3 regions of the Alkalihalobacillus sp. R86527 genome follow, and region 3 is predicted to be linked to each of the others. Evidence: riboswitches for the same ligand, from Rfam matches in the RefSeq annotation. Region 3 holds a riboswitch; each other region holds the start of a gene.
The links. Region 3 has a riboswitch for S-adenosylmethionine ahead of SJY16_RS03215 (MetQ/NlpA family ABC transporter substrate-binding protein). Riboswitches for the same ligand answer to the same signal wherever they lie in the genome.
Positions count from the first base shown of each region.

Region 1: another riboswitch for S-adenosylmethionine. It lies ahead of msrA (peptide-methionine (S)-S-oxide reductase MsrA); the one in region 3 lies ahead of SJY16_RS03215 (MetQ/NlpA family ABC transporter substrate-binding protein).
Region 2: another riboswitch for S-adenosylmethionine. It lies ahead of SJY16_RS19495 (acyl-CoA dehydrogenase family protein); the one in region 3 lies ahead of SJY16_RS03215 (MetQ/NlpA family ABC transporter substrate-binding protein).

Region 1 is NZ_JAXHBW010000001.1:2,001,921-2,004,184, reverse strand. Features, by position in the region: gene SJY16_RS10180 (Na+/H+ antiporter NhaC family protein) at 1-671, shown strand, start outside; SAM riboswitch class I at 756-869, shown strand; gene msrA (peptide-methionine (S)-S-oxide reductase MsrA) at 970-1,626, shown strand; gene SJY16_RS10170 (alpha/beta hydrolase family protein) at 1,679-2,264, opposite strand, start outside.
Region 2 is NZ_JAXHBW010000001.1:3,729,466-3,731,729, reverse strand. Features, by position in the region: gene SJY16_RS19495 (acyl-CoA dehydrogenase family protein) at 1-1,091, opposite strand, end outside; SAM riboswitch class I at 1,176-1,281, opposite strand; SAM riboswitch class I at 1,423-1,524, shown strand; gene SJY16_RS19490 (LLM class flavin-dependent oxidoreductase) at 1,608-2,264, shown strand, end outside.
Region 3 is NZ_JAXHBW010000001.1:626,208-628,471, forward strand. Features, by position in the region: gene SJY16_RS03210 (dihydroorotate dehydrogenase) at 1-383, shown strand, start outside; SAM riboswitch class I at 781-889, shown strand; gene SJY16_RS03215 (MetQ/NlpA family ABC transporter substrate-binding protein) at 1,064-1,870, shown strand; gene SJY16_RS03220 (methionine ABC transporter ATP-binding protein) at 1,892-2,264, shown strand, end outside.

The DNA of each region.
Region 1 (2,264 bases), 1.4 Mb from region 3:
AACCAATGAACTTATTGGTTCCTCTAAGTGGTGTTATTCTTCTTACACTCTTCCTTACATATTGGAATGGCTATGAAAAAGGATTTACGGGGATAATCGAAGCTTTTATCGAAGCAGATGTATTAGATGCCATGGTGTTTGCCCTCCTGACAACGGTTCTATTAACATTTGTTTTTTATTTGTTCCAAAAGTTCACTCTCAAGAATCTCGTCACCTTTTTTATTGAAGGTGGGAACGATATGATGGCTGTAATCGTTTTACTCACAGTTGTTTGGGGACTTGCTTCCTCAGCTGAAACTTTAGGATTTTCAACCTTTGTTACACAGAACTTAAACTGGATTCCTGTATTATTTGTACCACCGGTCTTGTTTCTTGTTGGTTCGTTTGTTTCTTACTTTATCGGTTCCTCATGGGGAACATGGGGGATTCTCATGCCACTTGGAATATCTCTTGGTGCAACAACAGGGACATCATTACCTCTTGTGATCGGTGCTGTATTTGCAAGCGGGACATTTGGAGCATTTTCTTCACCTCTAAGTGATAACACGAATACAATAGCAAAAATTCTCAAATTAAATACAATGACTTATGCAACATTCAAGCTCAAGCCAGCACTCATTGGTGCTGCTGTATCTGCAATTGGTTATTTTGTAATTTCTTTTATTATTTAGCGCACTAATGTAAGCTTTTCTATTGACACCTAGTGTTACAACCTTTAACATTGTCATTAACTTAATAATCCTTTTTCAAGGATCTTCTTATTCAGAGAGGTGGAGGGACTGGCCCTTAGATACCTCGGCAACGGATTCCTATAGATTTTATACGGGAGCACCGTGCCAATTCCTGCGGCGAAAGTCGGAAAATAAGAAGAGGCGATCGGTATAACCAACCCTCTTCTGTTCGGGCAGATGAGGGTTTTTTTATATGCACTCCTCATCAAACGGTTTATTAATAAAGGAGTGAACGAATATGCAACTTGTATCAAAAGATGAAGAAAAAAAACAAATGATGATCAAAAGCCTTTTAGGAAAAGGAATCTATAAGAAAAATAATAAACAGCTTTATATGTTATCTCTGAGTGAACTCGAAGACATATATTTAGAAAAAGCTGGCCAAAATAGAAACGACACTTGGAGAAATGGAGTGGAAACAATGGAAAGAGCAGTATTTGCAGCAGGATGTTTTTGGGGAGTAGAAGCACTATTTCAGCAGTTAAATGGGGTAACGTCCACATCTGCTGGCTTTACCGGAGGAAAAACGATCGATCCTTCCTACGAAGAAGTCTATAAAGAATTAACAGGGCACGCAGAAGCTGTACTCGTAGAATATAATCCAGCAATCATTTCATATGATGAGTTGCTTCAAGTATTTTTCGAAAACCATAACCCAACTTCACTGAACCGTCAGGGAGAAGATGTTGGCACTAGATATCGCTCAGCTATTTTTTATAGTTCTGATGAGCAAAGAACGTTAGCTGAAAAGGCGAAAGCAGAACTTACGGCATCTGGAAAGTTCAAAAAACCGATTGTAACTCAAATTGTACCTGCAGCCAATTTCTATAGAGCTGATGAATACCATCAGAGCTACCTTGCGAAACATGGTCAATCTTCTTGCAAAATTTCATGATAGGATAAAAAAGGCTTTCCCTTAAAGATTTGGGAAAGCCTTTTTGTATACTCTATCTCCGGTTAACACCAATATGATCTAAGAATAGTTTACCTCTCTCTGATTCATCAAACTTAAAGCGAATAGAAGTGAGCTTCTCCGGTTGAAAAGAACTGTTTTGATCCATAAATGTTGTCATCGGTATATTGAAGGTTTGTAAAACTGGTTCTGTAGGATCACCAAATCGCGCTTCTTCATAAAATTTTGTTTTCGTATGCTGGATAGGGAGGACCGGATGCATACTCATAACATCACTTATTTGTACACTTGCGGATTCCCCGTTCTCAGAAGTAGCAACAATACTAAAATCCATTACAACTTCTTCCTCGTCAGAAACATTTCCTGCTGTGAAGGTTAAGGCGCTATTCTTATTAAATGAATAAGGGTTTTCCAATAACTTCTTAAACGAAAGCGTATATGAGCCATTCTTTGAATAAGCATGATCCCATTTTAGAAACACTCCGTGATTATCTCTTACTTTATTTCTTCTAAATTCCAATTCACCTTCATACCATTGCAATAATCCCTCGGCATCCATATTGAGATAAGGAGAAGAAGCCGTGGAGACATCTACATCCTCTTCAAAATCACTAAAGATA
Region 2 (2,264 bases), 3.1 Mb from region 3:
GGCGGGTTATGAAGCCCTGCTCGCACATTTCGAAAGTGCCGCTGTAATGGGTTGCTGGCAGAGAGACTTCTAGCACCGACCACACGCATCGCTAAGTCTACGACCCGGTTTGCGCTATTTGTTACGATATGCTTCACTGCTGCTAAATCAGACCCCATATTATGACGTTTATCAGGGTTTTCGCTCCATCGCTTTGCGACAGAGTAAAGAACTTCTCTCGCGTTGAATATCTCTAACTGCATTTCCCCAATCTTCCTACGTACTTCCGAGACATCTTTAATAGGTCCAGGAAGAGTGGAAGGAGAGAAGGAGGAGGCGAATTCTACCGTGTAGTCCATGGCTGACGTTGCGATGCCAAGGTACACTGCGGGAATCTGAAGATACCATCCTTTCGGGGATGCCTTGTGATTCTCCTCGATTACCAATAGATCTTCAGGTTTAACATGGACGTTATGTAGAACGAGATCATCACTCTTCGTACCTTTCATCGAGATACTATCCCACGTTTCCTCGACCTGAACACCTTTTAGCTTATGGTCGATCAGCAAATACCCTTTCTTACCGGTTTGGTCCACATCGGCGGTCACGATCGAATAATCCAGAGCCACCGCCATCGACGTAAACGATTTCCGTCCATTGATCAACCAGCCGTTTGTCGTTCTGGTAGCAGTCGTAAGAGGAATGCCTCCGCGTGAAGGACTGCCGGTCGCTTTTTCTGTTTGCGCGAGGTTTAAGAGTGCTTTTTCGTTTACGATCAACTCGCACACTTTAGAGAATACAGCTTCATCCCACGCTCTTAATTCAGCGATTTCTAATATGACGCCAAGCTGCCAGCCGAGCGATAGAGCCGTAGGACCATCACCTGATGCTAGCTGTTCTTGAACTTTCAAGAACTCGTACAGGTTAAGACCGTAGCCTCCGTATTCTTTTGGCACAGTGAGAGATAGAAAATTCTTCTCCTTTAAGTCTTCGAAATTCTCGTAAGGAAACCTTTCCTCTTCATCGTATTTGGCGGCTCTTGTTTTAAACCGTTCTACAAGTTCTTTGACGTCTTCTTCTAAGTTTGGCTGTTTTTCAGTTACGAGTGGCATCAGTATCCTCCTTTTTTTCTATACAAAAAAAGTCTACTTTCAGCTGAAAGTAGACTTAGGCTCTCCATGATTCGAACCATACAAGCTTCATCTTTCAGACAAAAAGTCTGCTGGAATGAGCACCTTGCTTAAGATAAGCGGTTGCTGCAGGATCGTTGGACCAGATTCCTCCCCTGACTCTAGATAAATGTATTAGCGCGTTAAAGAATAGAATAAAGACAAATTAATCCAATGTCAACAAGTAATTAGAAAAGAAATAATTTTTTGATATCTTGTTGACAGGTCATGAATCGGTGCTGTATATTCATCGTTAAATTCCATAAAACAAACTTTCTTATCAAGAGAGGTGGAGGGACTGGCCCTTTGAAGCCTCGGCAACAGACTCGCATGAGTACTGTGCCAATTCCAGCAAGCAATGCTTGAAGGATAAGAAAAGACAGTTGCTTTTTCAAGGCCTCTTCTTTTCTTATGAAGAGGCCTTTTTGCGTCTTAAAAAAAGAGTGGAGGTATGGAGAGATGAGTAAACAAATTATTTTAAATGCGTTTGACATGAACAGTTCGATGCACAATTCACACGGGCTATGGAAACATGCAGAGAGCAAGCGTCATCAGAGATACAAAGACTTAGACTACTGGATCGATCTTGCTAAGACGTTAGAGAAAGGGAAATTCGATGCGATTTTCTTTGCGGATGTTCTCGGTGTGTATGATGTTTATCAAAAAAGTAAAGATCCTTCGATTCGTGACGGGTTGCAAGTTCCAATCAACGATCCTGCTCTTCTTGTTCCAGCGATGGCAAGTGTCACGAATCATCTCTCATTCGCTGTAACGGTGAGTACGACATACGAAGCACCGTTTGGAAATGCCCGTAGGTTTTCGACGCTTGATCATCTAACGAAAGGGCGAGTTGCCTGGAATGTTGTGACGTCTTATTTACCGAATGCAGCACGTAACTTTGGTCTCGATAAGATGATTCGTCATGATGAACGGTATGATATCGCTCATGAGTATATGGACGTGTCCTACAAATTGTGGGAGAGCAGTTGGGAGGATGGAGCGGTTGTTGAAGATCATCAAACAGATACGCTTGTTGATCCATACAAAGTTCATGAAATCGATCATGAAGGTCACTATTTTAGTGTAGAAGGGCCTCATCTTAGTGAACCATCGCCA
Region 3 (2,264 bases):
TTGTAATCATGTTTATCGGAATGACAGGTGTTTTTGTTCCAACAGATATCACTTTCTTATGCATGACCCCAGATACTATGCAAAACCTCAATGACCGACTTATTCCTGTTATCGCTCATGACCGGGCTGGCTTTGGAAGTGCACTCGTTAGTGTAGGTATCTTAGTGTTATTTATTTCATTATGGGGATTTCGAGAAGGTGAAAGCTGGGTTTGGAACACGCTGGCTGTAGGAGCACCACCTGCATTTCTAGCAGGCATCGTCACTCATTTTGTTATTGGATACACTTCGTTTTTTCATCTTCTTCCAGCATATCTACTGGTAGCCATCTATGTCTTAGGGCTATATTTCTCTTATCCATATTTAAAGAAGCGAGGTTCATAGGTAGTGTTTGATAGCAGTAGAAAAGACTCAATTTATTGAGTCTTTTCTACTGCTTTTTGCAAAGGAGCTAAATAGCCCCTTATACTTTTTCCCCATTCACAAAAGTCGCTTCAACCACATTCCTCGTATCAAAAGGATCACCGCTCCATATAACGAAATCCGCGTCCTTTCCTTCTTCTGTGCCAGCCTGCGCTTCGGATTTTCTCCAAAAGCTGCTTTCATTCCGGACGGTTCTCGAATGACCATTTGATCGGTTGGTTTGATGAACACCTTTAAGGTGAACAATCACAATTCGACAGAATGTGGGTGGTGACAGGTACCGATCAAAGTCCCCTTGACGCATGCTGGATAAGGTACTATACTGTTGAGAATAGTTAAACAATATGAATAATTCGAACTCTTATCAAGAGTGGCGTAGGGACTGGCCCATTGACGCCCGGCAACCATCTCAATTCGTGAGAAAGGTGCTAATTCCAGCAAACGAGCAATCGTTTGAGAGATGAGAGAGAGTTACATAATGGTGAAAAACACCCAACTCTCTCTGTCCAACAGGGAGAGTTTTTTTAGTTTATGGGTAGACAAAAGGAAGGGGAGTTTCAGCGTTCTAATGCAATCGTATGTTTTCGTAGTTTAGTGCAAAGACGCTTTAAATTAGTATAGAAAAGAAAGGGAGTAGGAGAATGAAGAAACTAACGCTATTATTAGGTGCACTATTATTAATTGTAGTAACAGGATGCTCTGGTAGTGCAGAGTCGGGTGAGTCAGATGAAGGTCCTTTGAAGGTTGGGGTTACAGCTGGACCTCATGAGGACATTATGAAGAAGGTAAAAGAAGTAGCTGAAGAAGATGGATTTGAGATCGATGTCGTGGCGTTTAATGATTACGTGATGCCGAATACAGCTCTTGATGAAGGTGAACTTGATGCGAATGTGTTTCAACACGAACCGTATTTAAATGATTTTGTTGATGAGCGTGGCATGGAATTAACAAAAGTTGCGACAACGATTAATTTTCCGATGGGGATTTATTCTGACCAATACGATGACCTGGATAAACTGAAGAAAGGCGACAAAGTAGGTCTGCCTAACCACTCTACTGGGGAACCCCGAGCGCTAATGTTATTTGAAAAGGCTGGCATTATTGAACTTAAAGAGGGTGTAGGGGTTGAAGCAACAATAAAAGATATTAAGAAAAATCCACTCGATCTAGAATTTGTTCCTCTTGAAGCTTCACAGATTCCAAGACAGCTAGGCGAGCTCGCTATTGCGGCGATCAACACAAACTACGCGATGGAAAGTGGACGAGTACCAACCGAGGATGCGCTTGAAATGGAACCAAAGGATTCTCCATGGGTGAACGTGATTGCAACCCAATCAGATGATAAAGATGATGAAAGAATCAAGAAGCTAGTGGAATATTACCATTCAGATGAGGTGAAGAAGTTTATTGAAGAAGAATTCAACGGTTCAGTCATAGCATCTTGGTAATGTCGTAAAGGAGAGAAGGAAATGATTCGATTAGAAAACATCACCAAAGCGTTTCAAACCGGAACGACTGTAACGAAAGCCTTGGATGGCGTAGATTTAAACGTTGAAAAAGGCAAGATTTATGGCGTGATCGGTTACAGTGGGGCTGGTAAAAGTACTCTTGTTAGAACGGTCAATTTATTAGAGCGACCAACGGAAGGCAAGGTGTACATTAATGATGAAGAGTTAACAGGTTTATCAGCAGGTAAGCTAAAGAAAACACGTCAGCGAATAGGTATGATCTTTCAATCATTCAATCTATTAAAAACGGGGACGGTTTATCAAAATATAGCCGTTCCTCTTAAGTTGACAGGTGTTCCAAGAAAGGAAATCGATTCGCGGGTAAAGAAGTATC